Linked DNA regions of Cupriavidus taiwanensis LMG 19424. The protein of the gene in region 1 interacts with the protein of each later gene in a pairwise test. Links are inferred from orthologs where the notes say so. Each region holds a gene or a part of one and is shown in the gene's direction. Other genes may lie near its edges.

Region 1 (10,166 bases):
ACCCTGCCGGCGCAAATACGGCGAGCACGGGCGAGCACGACGCGCGTCATGGGCCGGCCCAGGTGCGGTCGCATTCGTTGGTATACTTCGTCGCCATGATAGCTAATTTCGATGCGGATCGAGCACTCCGGCTCGCCCGCGACACGCTCCAGACCGAAGCCGATGCGGTTTCCGCACTTTCCGGCCGCCTGAACGGCGACTTTGCCCATGCCGTGCAGCTGATCCTGCAATGCACCGGGCGCGTGGTCGTTTCGGGCATCGGCAAGTCCGGCCATATCGGGCGCAAGGTCGCGGCCACGCTGGCCTCGACCGGCACCCCCGCGTTCTTCGTGCACCCCGCCGAAGCCAGCCATGGCGACCTCGGCATGGTCACGCGCGACGACGTGCTGATCGCCTTCTCCAATTCCGGCGAGACCGGCGAGCTGCTGTCGATCATCCCGATCGTCAAGCGCATCGGCGCGCGCCTGATCTCGGTCACCGGCAATCCGGACTCCAACCTCGCCAAGCTGGCCGACGTCCACCTGGACGCGGCGGTCGAGAAAGAAGCCTGCCCGCTGAACCTTGCGCCGACGGCCAGCACCACCGCCGCGCTGGCGCTGGGCGACGCGCTGGCGGTGGCGGTGCTCGATGCGCGCGGCTTCGGCGAGGAAGACTTCGCCCGCTCGCACCCCGGCGGCGCGCTCGGGCGCAAGCTGCTGACCCATGTGCGCGACGTGATGCGCACCGGCAACGCCGTGCCCGAGGTTCGCGAAAGCACGCCGCTGGCCCAGGCGCTGATGGAAATCACCCGCAAGGGCATGGCCATGACCGCGGTGGTGGATCCCGACGGACGCGCCATCGGCGTGTTCACCGACGGCGACCTGCGCCGCCTGCTGGAAACCCCGCGCGACTGGAAGACCGTGCCGATCGGCGAGGTCATGCACCGCAACCCCCACGTGGTCAACCAGGACCAGCTGGCAGTGGAAGCCGTGCAGGTGATGGAAGCCAACCGCATCAACCAGCTGCTGGTGGTGGACGACGACGGGCGCCTGGCCGGCGCGCTGCATATCCACGACCTGACCCGCGCCAAGGTCATCTGAGCGGGCGCGCCACCGACGTCGCCATCGGCACGAAACCCACACCGGGCACAACGCCAAGGACAACATGCAGGCACTCCTCGCCTCCCTCAGCGGCATCGTCATGCGGCTGCTGCCGCTGCTGCTGATGGCCATCGTGGCGGGCAGCACGTTCTGGCTGGTCCAGATCAACTCCCCCAGGGAAGACCAGGCCGCGCAGACCGCCAAGAAGCACGAGCCCGATTACTTCATGGACCGCTTCTCGGCCACCGAGCTGGCGCCCGACGGCAGCACCAAGATCCGCTTCACCGGCGAGCGCATGATCCATTTCGAGGACGACCAGACCTACGAGGTCACGCGCCCCGCCATGCGCGCCTATGAACCGGACCGCCCGCCGGTGACCGCGCGTGCCGACATCGGCCGCATGAACGCCGAAGGCACGGTGATCGACCTGTACGGCAATGGCTACGTGCTGCGACAGCAGGGCGCGGATCCGTCCAAGGATCCGCAGCTGACCGCGGCGTCGAGCTATTTCCAGCTGCTGGTCAATGACGACATCGTCAAGACCGACAAGCCGGTCAAGCTGACACGCGGCCCGTCGGTCATGACCGCCAACGGCCTGATCTTCAACAACGTCACCCGCGAAGTACAATTGCTCGGCAATGTACGCGGCACCATCATTACCGGGCCGTCCCCCGGCCGCGCGCCGGGGTCCTGAACCCGGTCCGGCGCAGCCCGCGCACGCGGCGCCCGCCCGCGCGGCCCGCAGCGCGCGCGCCGGTGTCCGCGCCAACCGCACCATCACGCATCCCGACGCCCTCAAGCAACCCTGCCAACATGACCGCTTCCCTGACGACTTCGTCCCGTCGACGCACCGCCCCGGCCCTGCTCGCGCTGGCCATGGCCTTCGGCCTGCTGGGCCAGCCTGCCCTTGCCGAGCGGGCGGACCGCGACAAGCCGATGGTGCTCGAGGCGGACAACGCCAGCTATGACGACGTCAAGCAGATCTATACGCTGACCGGCAACGTCGTGCTGACCAAGGGCACCATGATCCTGAAGTCCGACGCCGCCGAGCTGCGCACCGACCCGGAGGGCTACCAGTTCGCCGTGGCCACCTCGAAGCCGGGCCGGCAGGCCTATATCCGCCAGAAGCGCGAAGGCGTCGACGAATATATCGACGGCTGGGGCGACCGCATCGAATACGACGGCAAGCAGGAGTTCTCCAAGCTGATCGGCAATGCCCGCATGGCGCGGCTGCAAGGCGCCAAGCTGCTCGACGAGATCCGCGGCGCGGTGCTGACCTACGACAGCCGCAAGGAACTCTACACCGCTGCCGGCGGCGGCAGCGGCGATGCCGCGGCGGCCAACCCGTCCGGCCGGGTGCGCGCGGTGCTGTCGCCGCGCCAGGACCAGAAGTCCGGCACCGCGGGCGGCTCGCCGCTGGACCTGAAGCCCGCGCCCGCGCCCGCCAACAAACCCTGACCGTACCCATGACCGATACCGCCACCATTGCCGACAAGCCTGTCGTCGAAGCCAACGCCGTCCTGCCCGGCGGCAGCACGCTGGTCGTGCGCCACCTGAAGAAGCGCTATGGCTCGCGCACGGTGGTCAAGGACGTCTCGCTCGACGTGAAGAGCGGCGAGGTGGTCGGGCTGCTCGGGCCGAACGGCGCGGGCAAGACCACGTCGTTCTACATGATCGTCGGCCTGGTGGCGCTGGACGAGGGCGACATCGTGCTCGACGGCGACCACATCAGCGGCCTGCCGATCCACGAGCGCGCGCGCATGGGGCTGTCGTACCTGCCGCAGGAAGCCTCGGTGTTCCGCAAGCTCAACGTCGAGGAAAACATCCGCGCGGTGCTGGAACTGCAGCTGGACAAGGGCAAGCCGCTGGCCAGGGCCGAGATCGAGCGCCGCCTGGACGCCCTGCTCGACGACCTGCAGATCGCGCACCTGCGCAACAACCCGGCGCTGTCGCTGTCAGGCGGCGAGCGTCGCCGCGTGGAAATCGCACGCGCGCTGGCGTCATCGCCGCGCTTTATCCTGCTGGACGAACCGTTCGCCGGCGTCGACCCCATCGCCGTGGGCGAGATCCAGCGTATCGTCAGCTTCCTCAAGGCGCGCAATATCGGCGTGCTGATCACCGACCACAACGTGCGCGAGACGCTGGGCATCTGCGACCACGCCTACATCATCAGCGAAGGCACGGTGCTGGCCGCGGGGCAGCCCGAAGACATCATTGCCAACGACGCCGTGCGGCGGGTCTATCTGGGCGAGAATTTCCGCATGTAACAAGGCGGGCGCCATGCGCGGGCGGCCCATGGCTGCATGGCGGTGAAGAGCCAGCGGCGATCAGAGCGCTTCAGCGATAGCAATTTCCGTTCCAACATCGGAAAGATGCGCATAAAATAGGTCGCATGAAACCGTCGCTACAGCTCCGCCTCTCCCAGCACCTGGCACTGACCCCCCAGCTGCAACAGTCGATCCGGCTGCTGCAGCTTTCCACGCTGGAACTGCAGCAGGAAGTCGAACAGGCGCTGACGGAAAACCCGCTGCTCGAGCGGGAAAACGACTGGATCGAAAGCCCGCTGCGGGTGGCGGCTGACGGCTCGGTCAACGTCCAGAGCGCTCCCGCGCCCGCGCCCGCCGAGCCCCAGGGCAACGGCGATGCGCACGCCGACGGCGCCGCGGAAGACAGCTACGGCGACAACAGCAGCGGCGACGACTACAGCAACGGCGATTGGAGCCTTGACGACTTTGCCCGCCGCCCGCAAGGCGACGAAGACGAAAAGACGCCGATGCAGCTGCGCGATGCCGAGCCCACGCTGCGCGAATACCTGATGGAGCAGCTCACGCCGCTGAAGATCTCGGCGCGGGACAAGGGTCTCGCCATCTTCCTGATCGAGTCCCTCGATGACGACGGCTACCTGAGCGCCTCGCTGGAAGAGATCTGCGCGGAACTGCCGGAAGAGCTCGAATTCGACCCCGACGAAGTCCACGCCATCCTGACGCTGCTGCAGAGCTTCGACCCGCCCGGCGTCGGTGCGCGCAATGCGGCCGAATGCCTGGCCCTGCAATTGCGCCGCCTGACGCACCCGCAGCGCGAGCTGGCGCTGACCATCGTCACCCATCACCTCGAACTGCTTGCGGTACGCGACTACACGCGGCTGAAAAAGGCCTTGCAGGTCGATGAGGTCGCGCTGAAGGCCGCCCATGACCTGATCCGCTCGCTGGCCCCCTACCCGGGCCACGCGTACAGCCGGCCCGAAGCCGATTTCGTCGTGCCGGACGTATTCGTGCGCAAGAGCGGCGGCGGCTGGATCGCGCAGCTCAATCCGGATGTGATGCCAAGGCTGCGCATTAACGACATGTATGCGCAGATTTTGCGCGGCGCCAAGGGCGAGACCGGCACCGCCGGGCTGCAGCAGAAGCTGCAGGAGGCGCGCTGGCTGATCAAGAACATCCAGCAAAGGTTCGACACGATCCTGCGTGTCTCGCAAGCCATTGTCGAGCGTCAAAAGAACTTTTTCACCCACGGTGAAATCGCCATGCGCCCCTTGGTTTTGCGGGAGATTGCCGATACACTGGGTTTACACGAGTCAACCATCTCCCGGGTGACGACCAATAAATACATGGCCACGCCGATGGGTACTTTCGAACTGAAGTACTTCTTCGGCAGCCACGTGTCCACCGAAACCGGTGGCGCGGCTTCATCAACGGCCATCCGCGCCTTGATCAAGCAACTGATAGGAGCCGAAGACCCGAGGAATCCCCTTTCCGACAGTCGCATCGCCGAACTGCTGGGTGAGCAAGGCTTCGTTGTCGCACGCCGCACCGTTGCCAAATATCGCGAAGCCCTGAAGATCCCCGCAGTGAATCTCCGCAAGTCTTTGTAGCCGAGCCCACCGCCTGCCTGGTGAGGCTCTTTCAGAAGGAGAAGCGCTATGAACTTCAAGATCAGTGGACACCACCTGGACATCACGCCCCCTCTGCGTGAGTACGTGGAAACGAAGCTGGAGCGAATCGTCAGGCATTTCGATCAAGTCATTGGCGTTAGCGTGCTGCTCTCTGTCGACAATCACAAGGAAAAGGACCGGCGCCAGTACGCGGAAATCAATCTACATCTCAAGGGCAAGGACATCTTTGTCGAGGCGCATCACGAAGACCTGTATGCGGCGATCGACGCACTCGTCGACAAGCTGGACCGTCAGGTGATTCGCTACAAGGATCGCGTGCAAGGCCACGACCGTGAAGCGGTCAAGTACCAGATGGCCGCAGCGCAGATGCAGCAATAAACCTATGCCCGGCGGCCTCGCAGAAGGCTGCTGAACCAGATTCCACAGGCAAGCCGCGCCGTGAAGCGCGGCTTTTTTGCGCCCTGGCGCCGGCTCGGGCTGTGGCAGCCGAGCCAACGCTGTACACGTGGGGCGGCCCGAAGTGTTCGCAAGCGCAGCGCCAAGGTGTATGCTGCGCCATACAAAGAGAGAGAAATCGTGGCCGCGCCTGCCCGCGCTGCACCGCACAAGGCTCGGGTAGCCGCTGCTCTATAATGGGCCGGGCGTCTCCCCCGCGCCCGCAGTGGTCAGGGAACCAGCCGCTGCCCGGCGGATCGATCCGCCCGCTAACTGAAATCCTGCGCATCGCCCATGAATCGTTTGGCCAAATTGCTGCCACCCGGCAACATCACCCTCGACGTCAGCGTCACCAGCAAGAAGCGTGTGTTCGAGCAGGCCGGGCTCCTCTTCGAGAACAACCATGGCGTGGCGCGCGCCATCGTGACCGACAACCTGTTCGCGCGCGAGTCGCTGGGCTCGACCGGGCTGGGTGCCGGCGTGGCGATCCCGCACGGGCGCATCAAGGGCCTCAAGCAACCCCTGGCTGCCTTCATGCGCCTGGCCGAGCCGATTCCGTTCGAATCGCCGGATGGCAAGCCGGTGTCGCTGCTGATCTTCCTGCTGGTGCCGGAACAGGCCACCCAGCAGCACCTGGAGATCCTGTCCGAGATCGCGCAACTGCTGTCGGATCGCGACATGCGCGAGGGCCTGGCGACCTTGCCCACGCCCGATGCCGTGCATCAATTGCTGATCGCATGGCATCCCTGATCCCCTGATTCCCCAGAGCGGTCCGGCACCAGACCGGGCAGGCGCCACGCGCTTGGCAAACCGCCTTACCAGTCAACCCGCATGGAACTCACCGGCGTCACCTCCCAGTCAATCTTCGACGACAACGCAGCCGACCTGAAACTCTCGTGGGTCGCCGGCCTGGAGGGCGCCGATCGCGCCTTTGACGTCGAATTCGCCCGCGAAGCGACCTCCGCCGCAGACCTGGTGGGCCACCTCAACCTGATCCACCCCAACCGGATCCAGGTACTCGGCAAGCCCGAGATCACGTACTACCAGCGCCTGGACGACGAGACCCGCAAGCGCCAGATGGGCGAGCTGATCCTGCTGGAGCCGCCGTTCCTGGTAATCGCCGACGGCATGGAGCCGCCGCCGGACCTCGAACTGCGCTGCACGCGCTCGTCGACGCCGCTGTTCACCACGCCGGTGTCGTCCGCCGCGGTGATCGACCACCTGCGCCTGTACCTGTCGCGCATCTCGGCGCCGCGCGTCACCATGCACGGCGTGTTTCTCGACATCCTGGGCATGGGCGTGCTGATCATGGGCGAATCGGGCCTGGGCAAGAGCGAACTTGGCCTGGAGCTGATCTCGCGCGGCCACGGACTGGTGGCCGACGACGCCGTCGATTTCGTCCGGCTGGGCCCGGATTTCATCGAAGGACGCTGCCCGCCGCTGCTGCAGAACCTGCTGGAAGTGCGCGGCCTGGGGCTGCTCGATATCAAGACCATCTTCGGCGAGACCGCGGTGCGGCGGAAGATGAAGATCAAGCTGGTGGTGCAGCTGGTGCGGCGCAACGACGGCGAGTTCGAGCGCCTGCCGCTGGACTCGCAGTATCTGGACGTGCTGGGGCTGCCGATCCACATGGTCAAGATCCAGGTGGCGGCCGGCCGCAACCTTGCGGTGCTGGTCGAGGCGGCCGTGCGCAACACCATCCTGCGCCTGCGCGGCATCGACACCCTGCGCGACTTCATGGACCGCCAGCGCGCCGCGATGCAGGCCGACGCCGTCTCGCGCGGTCAGGGGCGGCTGCTGTAGCCGGTCCTGCGCCGCGGCTTTCAATTGCTTACAACGGCGTAGCGAGCTCCCGTCAACGTTTCTCGGGCATGCTTCGTTTTGTGCTGTAATGGGCATCACGTCCGTTACGGCAGCCGCAACGCCGACCCAGGCGCGCGGCGACAAGGTTTTCCACCCCCGAGGAGAGCAAGCATGAAGAGCCTGATTGCAGTGTGCGCGCTGGTTACCCCGTTGTTCGCCGCCAGCGCCTTTGCGCAGACCGCCACGCCGGCCACGCCAGCCACCCCGGCCAAGCCATCGGCAGCAGCCCCGGCCACCCCGGCCGTGCCCGCCACCCCTGCTACCCCGGCCAGCCCTGACAAACCCGCTGCCAACACCCAGCAAGACAAGATGAAGGCCTGCAACGCGCAAGCCTCCGGCAAAAAGGGCGACGAACGCAAGGCGTTCATGAAGGAATGCCTGTCGAAGTCCGGCGTGTCCAAGACCCAGCAGGAAAAGATGGCGTCCTGCAGCAAGTCGGGCAAGGGCAAGAAGGGCGACGAATACAAGGCCCACATGAAGGAATGCCTGTCGAAGGCAGCCTGAGCGCCCCCTGGCACCGCAGCATGGCGAACCGCGAGGTTCGCCATTTTCATTTTGGGTGTGTCAAACAGCTGTCATGACGCAGCCGGCACCTGATGCTATGCTTCAGTTGCTATGCGCATCATCCTCATCACCGGCATATCCGGTTCCGGCAAGTCCGTCGCACTGAACGTCCTCGAAGATGCAGGCTATTACTGCGTGGACAACCTGCCGGCGCAGTTCATCCCTGAACTGACCCGCTACCTCGACGCTCAGGGCTACACGCACCTGGGCGTGGCGACCGACATCCGCAGCCGCGAGTCGCTCGACCAGCTGCCCGACACCGTGCGCGCGCTGGCCGCCGAACACCAGGTCGAGGTCATTTTCCTGACCGCCAGCACCGACGCCCTGGTGCAGCGCTATTCCGAGACGCGCCGCCGCCATCCGCTGTCGGCACGCACCGACGGCGCGGCCGGCGGCGGCGCCTTCAACGACACGGCGCTGATGGAAGCGATCGAGATGGAGCGCTCGCTGCTGAGCCCGCTTGCCGAAGCCGCGCACCGGATCGATACCAGCAATGTGCGCACCAATACGCTGCGCAGCTGGATCAAGGAGCTGATCCGCGACGACAGCCAGCGCCTGACGTTGCTGTTCGAGTCGTTCGGCTTCAAGCATGGCGTGCCCAGCGACGCCGACATGGTGTTCGACGTGCGCTCGCTGCCCAACCCGTACTATGACCTGGCGCTGCGGCCGCTGACCGGCCGCGACACGCCGGTGATCGACTTCCTGCAGGGGCAGCCGATGGTGCTGGCGATGGCCGAGGATATCCGCGCCTATGTGGAAAAGTGGCTGCCAAGCTTCATTGCCGACAACCGCAGCTACCTGACCGTGGCGATCGGCTGCACCGGCGGCCAGCATCGCTCGGTCTATATTGCCGAAAGGCTCGCCAACTATTTCCGGGCACATGGTAATGTGCTGGTCAGACACCGAGAGCTCGCACCGGCGGGCTGACGCACGCGGCATGGCCCCCGGGCTGCACAGGGCATCTGAGCGCGGCGTCGGCCTGGCGGCCCAATGCTGCGCGACCCCCAAGCCTGCACCGCATGTCCTCGACCGACCTCTACCGTCCCACCGGTTCCGCAGATCCGCCACGGACGCTCGATAACCTGCCGCTGTTCCCCCTGCACACGGTGCTGTTTCCCGGTGGACGGCTGCCGTTGCGCGTGTTCGAGGCGCGCTATGTCGACATGGTGCGCAACTGCCTGCGCGACAGCGCACCGTTCGGCGTCTGCCTGATTGCCAGTGGCGACGAGGTCGCCCGGCCCAACCAGCCTACCGTGCCGGAGCTGGTCGGCTGCCTGGCCGAGATCGTCGACTGCAACATGGAACAGCTGGGCGTGCTGCTGATCCGCGCGCGCGGCCGCGACCGCTTCCATATCCTCGGCCACGAGACCCGCGACGACGGCCTGCTGGTGGCACGGGCCGAGGTGCTTCCTCCCGACATCATCGACTGCAAGCTCGAACTGCTGGGCGAATGCCTGGACGCGCTGCGCCGCATCGTCACGCGGCTGCACGCCGAGCAGCCCGACCGCCTGCCCTTCGACGAGCCCTACCTGTGGGACGACCCGAGCTGGGTCGCCAACCGGCTATGCGAACTGCTGCCGGTGCCGCTCAAGGCCAAGCAGATGCTGATGGCCCTGCCCGACGCGGGCATGCGCATCGAGATCGTGCACCGCTACATGCGGCAGAACCACATGCTGTAGGCGCCCTGTTGTCCCGCGCTGTCGTCCTGCACGCGCTTCAGTTCAGAACAAGCCCACCCGCGCCTGGTCTTCCAGCAGCCGGCGCACCGGCGCGGGCGTACCCAGCGCGTCGAGATCGTCGAGCGACAGCCAGCGCTGCCCGGCCGGCGCCGCGCCGTCCTGCTGCAGCACGTTGGCCTGCGCCGCGAGGTCGACCCGGATCGCGCGGATCAGCAGGCGGAAATGCGTGAACACATGGGTCAGTTCGCCGGCCAGCACGGCGCGCGCGGGCGTGCCGAAAGCGCGCGCGTAGTCGAGCGCCCAGGCCTCGGCGTCTTCCGCGTCGAAGGGCACGGTCTCGACCGGCATCTCAGGCAGGCTCCACAGGCCGCCCCAGATGCCGCTGTCGGGACGCAGGCGCAGCAGTACTTCGCGCTCGCGCCGCACCAGCAGCATCACCGTGCTGCGCTCCGGGATCGCCGCACGCGGCCTGGGCGCGGGCAGCACGCCGGTCAGGCCGTCGCGGCGCGCCACGCAATCGGCGGACAGCGGGCACGCGGCGGCATCGGCCAGGCAGGCGGGCTTGCCGCGTGAGCACACCGTCGCGCCCAGGTCCATCAGCCCCTGCGTATAGGCAACCATGTCCTCGCTCTCGCGCGGGCCGGGCGCCGGCAA
Region 2 (10,655 bases), 670 kb from region 1 along the record:
CCTTGCCGAGGGCCGCAGCAAGCAGCAGGCGGAATCGCTGCGCGGGCTGAAGACCACGGTGACCGCCCGTGTGCTGACGGAAGGGACCCGCGCCGGCGCAACCGAGGCGCGTCCGGCGACGGCGCTGCGCCGCGGCGATGTGGTGCTGGTCGAGGCTGGCGAGATGATCCCCGGCGACGGCGAAGTGATCGACGGCGTGGCTTCGGTCGACGAAAGCGCCATCACCGGCGAATCGGCGCCGGTGATCCGCGAGTCCGGCGGCGACTTCTCGTCCGTGACCGGCGGTACGCGCGTGCTGTCCGACTGGATCGTGGTGCGCATCACGACCAACCCGGGCGAAAGCTTTATCGACCGCATGATCACGATGGTCGAAGGCGCCAAGCGGCAGAAGACACCGAACGAGCTGGCCCTGACCATCCTGCTGGTCGGGCTGACCATCGTTCTGCTGCTGGCCACGGCCACGCTGCAGCCGTTCTCGCTCTACAGCGTGCTGGTGACCGGGGCGGGCGTGCCGGTGACGATCACCGTGCTGGTGGCGCTGCTGGTCTGCCTGATCCCGACCACGATCGGCGGGCTGCTTTCCGCGATCGGCGTGGCCGGCATGAGCCGGATGATGGAAGCGAACGTGATCGCCACCTCGGGCCGCGCCGTGGAAGCCGCCGGCGACGTGGATGTACTGCTGCTCGACAAGACCGGCACCATCACGCACGGCAACCGCCAGGCCTCGCGCTTCATCCCGGCGCCGGGCATTTCGCCGCTGCAGCTCGCGGAAGCCGCATGGCTGTCGTCGCTGGCCGACGAAACGCCGGAAGGGCGCAGCATCGTCACGCTGGCCCGCCAGCTGCCGGGCCTGACCCCGCCGTCGATGGCAAGCCTGAAGCCGGAATTCGTGCCGTTCAGCGCGCAGACGCGCATGAGCGGCGTGGACCTGCGCGACGGCGCCGGCGAGCGCCATGTGCGCAAGGGCGCCGCCGATGCCGTGCGTCGCTACGTCACGGAACGCGCCGGCAAGTTCCCCGATGCGGTGCTGCAGGCCGTGGATGAGGTTGCCCGTGCCGGCAGCACGCCGCTGGTGGTGGCCGACGCCAACGGCGATGCGGTGCGCGCGCTGGGCGTGATCGAACTGAAGGACATCGTCAAGACCGGCATCCGCGAGCGCTTCGGCGAGCTGCGCAGGATGGGCATCAAGACCGTGATGATCACCGGCGACAACCGGCTGACCGCGGCTTCGATCGCCGCGGAAGCCGGCGTCGACGACTTCCTCGCCGAAGCCACGCCGGAGGCCAAGCTCAAGCTGATCCGCCAGTACCAGGCCGAAGGGCGGCTCGTCGCGATGACCGGCGACGGCACCAACGACGCCCCCGCGCTCGCCCAGGCCGATGTGGCCGTGGCGATGAACAGCGGCACGCAGGCGGCCAAGGAAGCCGGCAACATGGTCGACCTGGACAGCAACCCGACCAAGCTGATCGAGATCGTCGAGATCGGCAAGCAGATGCTGATGACGCGCGGCTCGCTGACGACCTTCAGCGTGGCCAACGATATCGCCAAGTACTTCGCGATCATTCCCGCGGCCTTTGCCAGCACGTATCCGCAGCTGAACCTGCTCAATGTGATGGGGCTGGCCACGCCAGCATCGGCCATCATGTCCGCGGTGATCTTCAACGCGCTGATCATCGTCGTGCTGATCCCGCTGGCGCTCAGGGGCGTGGCCTACCGGCCGCTCGGCGCCGCGGTGCTGCTGCGCCGCAACCTGCTGATCTATGGGCTGGGCGGCATCCTGGTGCCGTTCGCGGGCATCAAGCTGATCGACATGATCCTGGCCCTGTCGGGCTGGGTCTGATTATCATCGCTACGATTCGGAGCATTCATGACTACGCAAATGCAGTCCCGGCAGCCGTCCCCGGCAGCCATGCAAGCTGGCCTGTTGCGGCCCATGCTGGTGGTGTTCGCCGGCCTGTCGCTGGTAACCGGCCTGCTGTATCCCGGCGTGATCACGGCGATCTCCCGGGCCGTGTTCCCGCACCAGGCCGGCGGATCGCTGATCGAGAAAGATGGCAGGGCGCTCGGCTCGGCACTGATCGGCCAGCCGTTCTCCGACCCGAAGTACTTCTGGGGCCGGCTGTCGGCCACGGCGCCGATGCCATACAACGCCGCGGCGTCGGTCGGGTCCAACCTGGGGCCCGGCAATCCGGCGCTGACCGACGCCGCACGCGCGCGCGTCGACGCGTTGCGTGCGGCGGATCCGGACAACCGCGCGTCCGTGCCCGTGGATCTGGTGACCGCTTCCGGCAGTGGGCTCGACCCCCACATCAGTCCAGCGGCCGCAGAATACCAGGTGGCGCGCGTCGCCCGCCTCAGGCGGCTGCCGGTCGGCCAGGTCAGGCAACTGGTTGCGGCGAATACGGAAACGCCACTGCTGGCGGTGCTGGGCGATCCGGGCGTCAATGTGCTGAAGCTGAACCTGGCCCTGGATGCGATCGCCGGCAAGTAGCCCTTGCCGCAGGGATCGACGCTGACGGCGGGCCGGCGTCGCGATGGCACGCGGATGAAGGAAAATGGGGTTTGCCAATGCAAGGATAGAAGTTGAGCCGTCCGATGTCTGATGCCGAATTGCGCGAGGCCCGCGCCCGCCCCGATCCCGACGCCCTTCTGCAGTGGGTGCAGCAGGAGGGCGCCCGTGCCTTGCGCGGCAAGCTCAGGGTCTACTTTGGCGCTTCCGCCGGCGTCGGCAAGACCTTTGCCATGCTTGCCGCGGCGCGCGCGGCGGCAGGGCAAGGCACGGATGTCGTCATCGGCATCGTCGAGACCCACGGCCGCGCGGAGACCGAAGCGCTGATCGCCGGGGTCGAGCGGCTGCCGATGAAGGCTGTGCCGTATCGCGAGCGGGTTCTCCAGGAGTTCGACCTGGACGCTGCGCTCGCCCGCAAACCGGCGCTGATCCTGGTCGACGAACTGGCCCATTCCAACGCACCGGGCAGCCGCCATCCCAAGCGGTGGCAGGATATCCAGGAACTGCAGGCTGCCGGTATTGACGTGTGGACCACGGTCAATGTGCAGCATCTGGACAGCCTGAATGAGGCGGTTGGCGGCATTACCGGCATCCGCGTCTGGGAAACCGTGCCGGATGTTGTCTTCGACAGTGCCGACGAAGTGGTGCTGGTTGACCTGCCCGCAGACGAGTTGCTGCGCCGGCTGAAGGAAGGCAAGGTCTATCTGCCCGAGCAGGCGCGTCATGCGGCGCGCAATTTCTTCCGGAAGGGCAATCTGATCGCTCTGCGCGAACTGGCGCTGCGCCGGACAGCCGACCGGGTAGACTCCGATGTCCAGGCATGGCGCCAATCGGAATCCGTGCAGGCCGTGTGGCGGACCCGCGAGGCCGTGCTGGCCTGCATCGGCAGCGGCGACGATGCCGAGCAGGTGGTGAAGAGTGCGCGCCGGCTTGCCGGGCAGCTCGATTGCCCCTGGCACGTGGTGACCATAGCCACCCCCCGGCTGACACCCCCATCCGATTTCGCAAGAGCCCGGCTGGAGACGGCGATGCGTCTCGCGGAGGAACTTGGCGCGCGTACCGAGACGCTGGCCGGCAACGACATGGTTCAGGCCATCGTCGGATATGTTCGCCGCCACAACCTGACCAAGGTCATCATCGGCCGCGCACCGGCGGACTGGCGCCGCGGCGGCGATTCGCTCGCCGAGCGGGCACGCTCCCTCCTGGGACTGGCCTTGACCCCGTTTATGAACGCGCCGGCGTGGCTGTTCGGTCGTCGCAGCTTTGCCGATGCGCTGGCGATCGGATGTCCGGACGTCGATATCATCCGCGTCGCCGCGGACACCACGCGGGTCGATCTGCGCCCGCGCCATGGCTCCGAAGCACCAGAGGCTCCAACGCCGGGCGAGGGCGCCCGGCGCAAGGATTATCTGTGGGCCATGGCATGGTGTGCCGGTGCCACGGTACTGTCGGCGCTGGCGTTGCCGTGGTTTGACATCGTCAATATCGCCATGCTGTTTCTGGCGGCGGTGGTCGGCGTGGCGCTGCGTCATGGGCGAGGACCGGCGGCGCTGGCTTCGGTATTGTCTGTGGCCGCCTTCGACTTCTTTTTCGTGCCGCCTCGACTGTCGTTCGCCGTCAGCGACGTGCAGTATCTGCTGACGTTTCTCGTGCTCCTGTCGGTGGGCCTGGTCATCGGGCAACTGACAGCGGGTTTGCGCGAACAGGCGCAGGTGGCCGTACAGCGCGAGAACGATGCACGCATCCTGTACGAACTCGCCCGGGAGCTGTCTGCCGCGCTGATGCCCGATCAGATCGTTGCCATCGGCAGCCGTTTCCTGCGCGCCGCCTTCGATGCCAATTCGGCCTTCTTCCTGGTTTCGCCGGAAGGCCGCTTGCTGCCACCGGTGACCGATGTCGCCCAGCACGACACGGCGGCGCGAACCGACTCGATCGACCGTGTGCTGGCGGAGTGGGTGTTCCATCACGGTCTGCCGGCCGGCACCGGCACGCATACCTTGCCAGGCAGCACCGTGTTGTATCTGCCGTTGAAGGCGCCGATGCAGACCCGTGGCGTGCTGGCAATCGAGCCGGCGGTGTCACACGCGCTGGCGCACCCTGCGCTTCGGCGTCAGGTCGATGTATTCTGCACGCTGATCGCGATCGCCATCGAACGATTGCACTACGTTGAAGTGGCGCAGCAGGCCCTGTTGTCGATGGAGTCAGAGCGTCTGCGCAGTTCATTGCTGGCCGCCGTCTCCCACGACCTGCGAACGCCGCTGACAAGCCTGATCGGCATGGCGGAAACCATGCAGCGCAGTGGCCCCGCACTGACGCCGCCACTGGCCGAGACGGTGGCCGCCATGCTGGAACAGGCCAGGCGGATGCGCACGATGGTGGTGAACCTGCTGGACATGGCGAAGCTGCAGAGCCGGGAGGTGCTGACGAACAAGGAGTGGCAGTCGGTGGAGGAACTCGTCGGCTCCAGCCTGGCTGCCATGCGCGAGGCGCTCGAGCATCATCGCGTGATTGTCGCCGACTTGTCGCAAGTTCCCCTGATCGAATGCGACGCGGTATTGGTCGAGCGCGTGCTGTGCAACTTGCTGGAGAATGCCTCCAAATATACGCCCGCCGGCACCGAGATCCGCATCTCGTCCGCGCCGGTGGAGGATGAGATCCGGATTGTGGTAGAGGATGATGGTCCCGGCGTGCCCAAAGGCAAGGAGCGACAGATCTTCGAGAAATTCACGCGCGGTGAGCGGGAGTCGGCGACGGCTGGCGTTGGCCTGGGCCTGGCCGTCTGCGAGGCAATCGTACAAGCGCATGGCGGACGCATCTGGGTGGAGGCGGCGCAGCGCCCAGACCGTCCGGACGGCCAGGCGGGCGCGCGCTTCGTCGTCGCGCTGCCGCGTGGAAATCCACCCGCGGTGGAGCTCGAGCCGACGGATGCCTAGGATAGCGACAGCCAAGCAAGGAGAAGGCGTTCATGCCATTTGATTTTGCCCCGACAGTCTTGTTGGTCGAGGATGAGCCGCATATCCGGCGCTTTGTTCGCTCGACCCTGGAGTCGGAGGGCTGCACGGTGCATGAGGCGGAATCGCTCAAGCGCGGACTGATCGAGGCCGGCACGCGGCGACCCGATCTCGTCATTCTCGACCTGGGGTTGCCGGACGGCGACGGGGTGCAATTGATCAGCGAGATGCGTACGTGGGCGGACGCACCGATCCTCGTCCTCTCGGCACGCAGTGGCGAGACCGACAAGATCGGCGCGTTGGACGCCGGTGCCGATGACTACCTGACCAAACCATTTGGCGTTGGCGAACTGGTTGCACGACTGCGCGTGCTGCTGCGCAGGCATGCCAGGACCCATGCCCGGGGGGCCAGTCAGATCATGTTTGGCGACGTGCACGTCGACCTGGCGAGTCGCGTCGTTACCCGGTCGGGTCATGCGGTACATCTGACGCCGATCGAGTATCGTCTTCTTGCAGTGCTGATCGCCCACCGCGGCAAGGTGATGACGCACCGGGAATTGCTGCGCGAAGTATGGGGGCCTTCCCACGCCGAAAGCAGCCAGTACCTGCGGGTCTATATGGGACATCTGCGGCACAAGCTCGAAGCTGACCCGGCGCGGCCCGCGCACTTGCTGACGGAAATCGGGCTGGGCTACCGCTTCGCCGGATAGCGCTGCATGCCCGGCGCATTGATCGGATTTGTACGCAGGCATTGCGCCTTTTGATACCGTTTTTACATGTCAGGCCATATCGTGGCGAGGCTCCCGCTAACGGAGATTTCCTCAACTCTCGTCACGACAACAATGACTGACCTGCGCCATTCCGCGGTTGCGCTGCTTGCTTGCTCCGCATCGTTCGTTCTTATCTTCGCTGCCATGCCCGCCATGGCGCAATCCCAACCCGACGCGCCATCCCGGCCGGACGCCGAGGCGTCTCCGCATACGTTCACGGCCAACGTATCCGTGGCGACCGATTATCGCTACCGCGGCCTGATGCAGACCAATCGCCGGCCGGCGATCCAGGGCGGATTCGACTACAGCCATTCGAGCGGTTTCTACCTTGGCAACTGGAATTCCAGCATTAGCTGGCTGGGCGACAGCAACCCCGGGGTGTCAGCCCCGATCGAGATGGATTTTTACGGCGGCTACAGGCACACGCTGGGTGGCGACTGGATCTACGATGTCGGCGTGCTGCAGTACTACTACCCGGGAGACTATCCGGCCAACTACACGCGCCCCTACACCACTGAGCTGTACGCGGCGCTGGGCTACGGTCCGGTGACGTTCAAGTACTCGTATGCTCCGACCAATCTTTTTGGTTTCCCTGACAGCAAGCACAGCTGGTACGCCGACCTGACCGCCAACGTGCCGCTCAATGTCTGGGGCCTCACGCTGAACGCCCATGTGGGCTACCAGAAGGTGCAGGTCGCCGATGCCTCGTATGTGGACTGGAAGATCGGCCTCACGAAAGACCTCGGCAAGAGACTGGCGCTGGCCGTGGCCTACATCGACGCCAATGCCGACAAGGCGGTGTACACCAATGCCAAGGGCCGCTACATGGGGCGCGGCACCGCCTGGGCTTCGTTGACGAAGACGTTCTGAGCACGCTTGCCGGCGCCGACCAGGATGGGGCAATCACCGCGGGAATTCCGTCCGGCCGGCTGCATGGTGCCTGCACGACCCCCGGAAACAACAAAGCCCAACCGGGCTGGCTGGGCTAAGTGCTTGATTCAATTGGTGCCGAAGAGAGGAATCGAACCCCCGACCTTCTCATTACGAATGAGCTGCTCTACCGACTGAGCTACTTCGGCAACATGTTCCGGTGAACTGGAACAGCCCGCAATAGTAGCAGCGTTTTCCGGCCTTGTGAAGCCCTTTTGTGTCGCCGAACGGGGCGCAGCGCGCCCCGTGCCAGGCCGGCCTTGCCCGGAAATCAGGCCTTGGCCTGCGCTTCCTGGTGGTAGCGGGTGACGCGCTCGACCTCGTTCTTCGAGCCCAGGATCACAGAGACGCGCTGGTGCAGCTTTTCCGGCTGCACGTCGAGGATGCGCTGCTCGCCGTTGGTGGCGGCGCCGCCGGCCTGCTCGACCAGCATCGCCATTGGGTTGGCTTCGTACATCAGGCGCAGCTTGCCGGGCTTTTCCGGCTCGCGCTTGTCCCACGGGTACATGAAGATGCCGCCGCGGGTCAGGATGCGGTGCACGTCGGCAACCATCGAAGCCACCCAGCGCATGTTGAAGTTCTTGCCGCGCGGGCCTTCGTCGCCGGCCAGGCACTCGTCGATGTACTTGCGCACCGGCGGGGCCCAGTGGCGCATGTTCGACATGTTGATGGCGAATTCCTTGGTGTCTTCCGGGATCGTGACGTTGGACTGGGTCAGCACGAAGCTGCCGGCTTCGCGGTCCAGCGTGAACATGTGCACGCCGTTGCCGACCGTCAGCACCAGCGTGGTCTGCGGGCCGTACACGGCGTAGCCGGCGGCGACCTGGTGCGTGCCGGGCTGCAGGAAGTCGGCCTCGGTCACGGTCTGGCCGGGCTTGGGCATGTGCAGCACCGAGAAGATGGTGCCGATCGAGACGTTGACGTCGATGTTCGACGAGCCGTCGAGCGGGTCGAACATCAGCAGGTATTCGCCCTTCGGGTAGCGGTTGGGAATCTCGTAGAACGATTCCATTTCTTCCGATGCCATCGCGGCCAGGTGGCCGCCCCATTCGTTGGCGTCGAGCAGCACTTCGTTGGCGATCACGTCCAGCTTCTGCTGGGTTTCGCCCTGGACATTGCCGGTGCCGGCCGAGCCCAGCACGCCGGCGAGGGCGCCCTTGCTGACGGCGTTGGAAATGGCCTTGCAGGCACGCGCGACCACTTCGATCAGCAGCCGCAGTTCGGGCTGGATCGTGTTGTGCTTGCGCTGCTCCTCGACCAGGTAGCGGGTCAGGCTGATGCGAGTCATGGTTGGTTCTCCTTGGATGGCCGCAATTCTACATGCCCGGCCGCGCCGGGGCCGGGCTTCGGGGGCGTCGGCCGGTCGCGCTCAGCCGGCCAGCGCCTTGCCGACGATCTCGCGTACGTCGCGCGACAGCGTGCTGCAGGCGGCGACGCGTTCCAGCTCGGCGCGCATGCGGTCGCGCAGCGCCAGTTCGTACTTCTGCCAGCGGTCCATCACCCGCGCCAGGCGCGCCGCCACTTGCGGGTTGATGGCGTCCAGCGCCAGCACCTGGTCGGCCCAGAAGCGGTAGCCCGAACCATCCTCGGCATGGAACTGCGCCGGGTTGCCGGAGCAGAAGCTGAAGATCAGGGAGCGCGCGCGGTTGGGGTTGCGCAGGTTGAAGGCGGGATGCTCCATCAGCGCGCGCACGGTGTCGATGGTGCGCTTGCCGGCGTGCGGGCCGCCCGGCTGCGGGCCGACGCTGCCGCGCTGCATGCCTTGCAGCGAGAACCACTTGTCGATCACCAGCGCGTCGCCTTCGAAGCGTTGGTAGAAGTCCGCCAGCGCATGCTCGCGGCCGGGGGCGAAGCTGTTGACCAGCGCCGACAGCGCGGCGAAGCGGTCGGTCATGTTGTCGGCATTCTGGTATTGCTGGTCGGCCAGCGCCTGCATCGCGGGGTCGCCGCTGTCGGCGAGGTAGCCGAGCGCGAGGTTGCGCAGCGCGCGCTTCGCCGCCGAGGCGGCATCGGGCGAATACGGACCTGGCGTGGCATTGGCTTCGTAGGCGGCGAGCCAGTCCGCCTGCAGCGCGCGCGCCAGTCCTTCGCGCATGAACTGGCGAGCGCGGTGGATGGCGGCGGGGTCGGCCACGCCCATGCGCTCGGCCAGGTAGGCTTCGGCGGGCAGCACCAGGGCTTGCTCGCGGAAGGCGGGGTTGAGCGTGTCGTCGGTCAGCACCGCGCGCATGGCGCGCACCAGCGCCGGGTCGAGCGTGAGCTCGCGCCCGGCCTGCACATCGGCCACCAACTGCAGCAGCGCGCGCGTGGCCAGGCGCTGGCCGGCTTCCCAGCGGTTGAAGGCGTCGCTGTCGTGCGACAGCTGGAAGGTCAGCTGCGCGTCGGTGTACTCGGCATCGACGATTACCGGCGCGGAGAAATTGCGCAGCAGCGACGGCAGCGGGGCCTCGGCACCGCGCGGCAGGTTGATAAAGCGGAAGCTCTGCTCGGCCTGCGTGAAGTCGAGCACGCGCGTGGTGCCGGCGGGCGCGCTTTCGCCCTCGAGCTGCAGCGGCAGGTCCTTGCCGTCGGCGCCCAGCAGGCCGATCGCGAACGGGATATGGAACGGCTGCTTTTCGGGCGTGCCGGCGCGGGTCTCGATGCCGACCTTGGGGCAGCGCTGCGACAGCGTCAGCGTCAGGCTGCCATCGTCGGCGTTCCACGCGGTGCGCGTGGTCACCACCGGCGTGCCGGCCTGGCTGTACCAGAGCCCGAACTGGGTCAGGTCGCGGCCGTTGGCATCGGCCATGGCGGCGCGGAAATCGTCGCAGGTCACGGCCTGCCCGTCATGGCGCTGGAAGTACAGGTCCATGCCCTTGCGGAAGCCGTCGCGGCCCAGCAGGGTCTGGTACATGCGCACGACCTCGGCGCCTTTCTCGTACACCGTGACGGTGTAGAAGTTGTTGATCTCTTCGTAGCTGTCGGGGCGCACCGGATGCGCCATCGGGCCGGCGTCCTCGGGGAACTGCACCTGGCGCAGCACGCGCACGTCCTCGATGCGCTTGACCGCGCGGCCCGACTCGGAGCCCATCATGTCGGCCGAGAACTCCTGGTCGCGGAACACCGTCAGGCCTTCCTTCAGCGACAGCTGGAACCAGTCGCGGCAGGTCACGCGGTTGCCGGTCCAGTTGTGGAAGTACTCATGGCCGACCACCGCCTCGATATTGGCGAAATCCGTGTCGGTCGCGGTTTCCGCATTGGCCAGCACATACTTGGTGTTGAAGATGTTCAGGCCCTTGTTCTCCATTGCGCCCATGTTGAAGTCGCCCACGGCGACGATCATGAAGCGGTCGAGGTCGAGCTCCAGGCCGAAGCGCTGCTCGTCCCAGCGGATCGAATGGATCAGCGAATCCATCGCGTGGCGGGTCTTGTCGAGGTCGCGCGGCTCGACCCACACCTGCAGCAGCTTGTCCTTGCCCGAAGCCGACTGGATCCGCTCCTCGATGCATTCGAGCT

Evidence for each region.
Region 2: the proteins of ptsN (region 1) and RALTA_RS04640 interact in binary tests that used the Escherichia coli proteins (3 or more experiments, as listed by UniProt). The link is inferred for Cupriavidus taiwanensis LMG 19424 from one-to-one orthologs.

What each region holds. Positions count from the first base shown.
Region 1 is NC_010528.1:325,708-335,873, reverse strand. The notes cover bases 4,542-7,428. They hold ptsN (PTS IIA-like nitrogen regulatory protein PtsN), read left to right. Parts: upstream 4,542-5,700; coding sequence 5,701-6,156; downstream 6,157-7,428. Other genes in these bases: RALTA_RS01595 (PsiF family protein), read left to right, coding at 7,381-7,428; hprK (HPr(Ser) kinase/phosphatase), read left to right, coding at 6,238-7,209; hpf (ribosome hibernation-promoting factor, HPF/YfiA family), read left to right, coding at 4,999-5,349; RALTA_RS01615 (RNA polymerase factor sigma-54), read left to right, coding at 4,542-4,950. Outside these bases: RALTA_RS30600 (hypothetical protein), read right to left, coding at 1-209; RALTA_RS01635 (KpsF/GutQ family sugar-phosphate isomerase), read left to right, coding at 96-1,079; LPS export ABC transporter periplasmic protein LptC, read left to right, coding at 1,144-1,773; lipopolysaccharide transport periplasmic protein LptA, read left to right, coding at 1,893-2,537; lptB (LPS export ABC transporter ATP-binding protein), read left to right, coding at 2,546-3,346; more of RALTA_RS01615, read left to right, coding at 3,472-4,541; more of RALTA_RS01595, read left to right, coding at 7,429-7,773; RNase adapter RapZ, read left to right, coding at 7,885-8,760; RALTA_RS01585 (LON peptidase substrate-binding domain-containing protein), read left to right, coding at 8,853-9,512; mutY (A/G-specific adenine glycosylase), read right to left, coding at 9,555-10,166. UniProt on the Escherichia coli protein: Seems to have a role in regulating nitrogen assimilation.
Region 2 is NC_010528.1:993,827-1,004,481, forward strand. Bases 2,267-5,642 are described here. They hold RALTA_RS04640 (sensor histidine kinase), read left to right. Parts: upstream 2,267-2,595; coding sequence 2,596-5,442; downstream 5,443-5,642. Other genes in these bases: kdpC (potassium-transporting ATPase subunit KdpC), read left to right, coding at 2,267-2,491; kdpE (two-component system response regulator KdpE), read left to right, coding at 5,475-5,642. Outside these bases: potassium-transporting ATPase subunit KdpB, read left to right, coding at 1-1,840; more of kdpC, read left to right, coding at 1,868-2,266; more of kdpE, read left to right, coding at 5,643-6,170; RALTA_RS04650 (TorF family putative porin), read left to right, coding at 6,303-7,100; RALTA_RS04660 (class 1 fructose-bisphosphatase), read right to left, coding at 7,432-8,448; pepN (aminopeptidase N), read right to left, coding at 8,530-10,655. UniProt on the Escherichia coli protein: Member of the two-component regulatory system KdpD/KdpE involved in the regulation of the kdp operon. KdpD may function as a membrane-associated protein kinase that phosphorylates KdpE in response to environmental signals.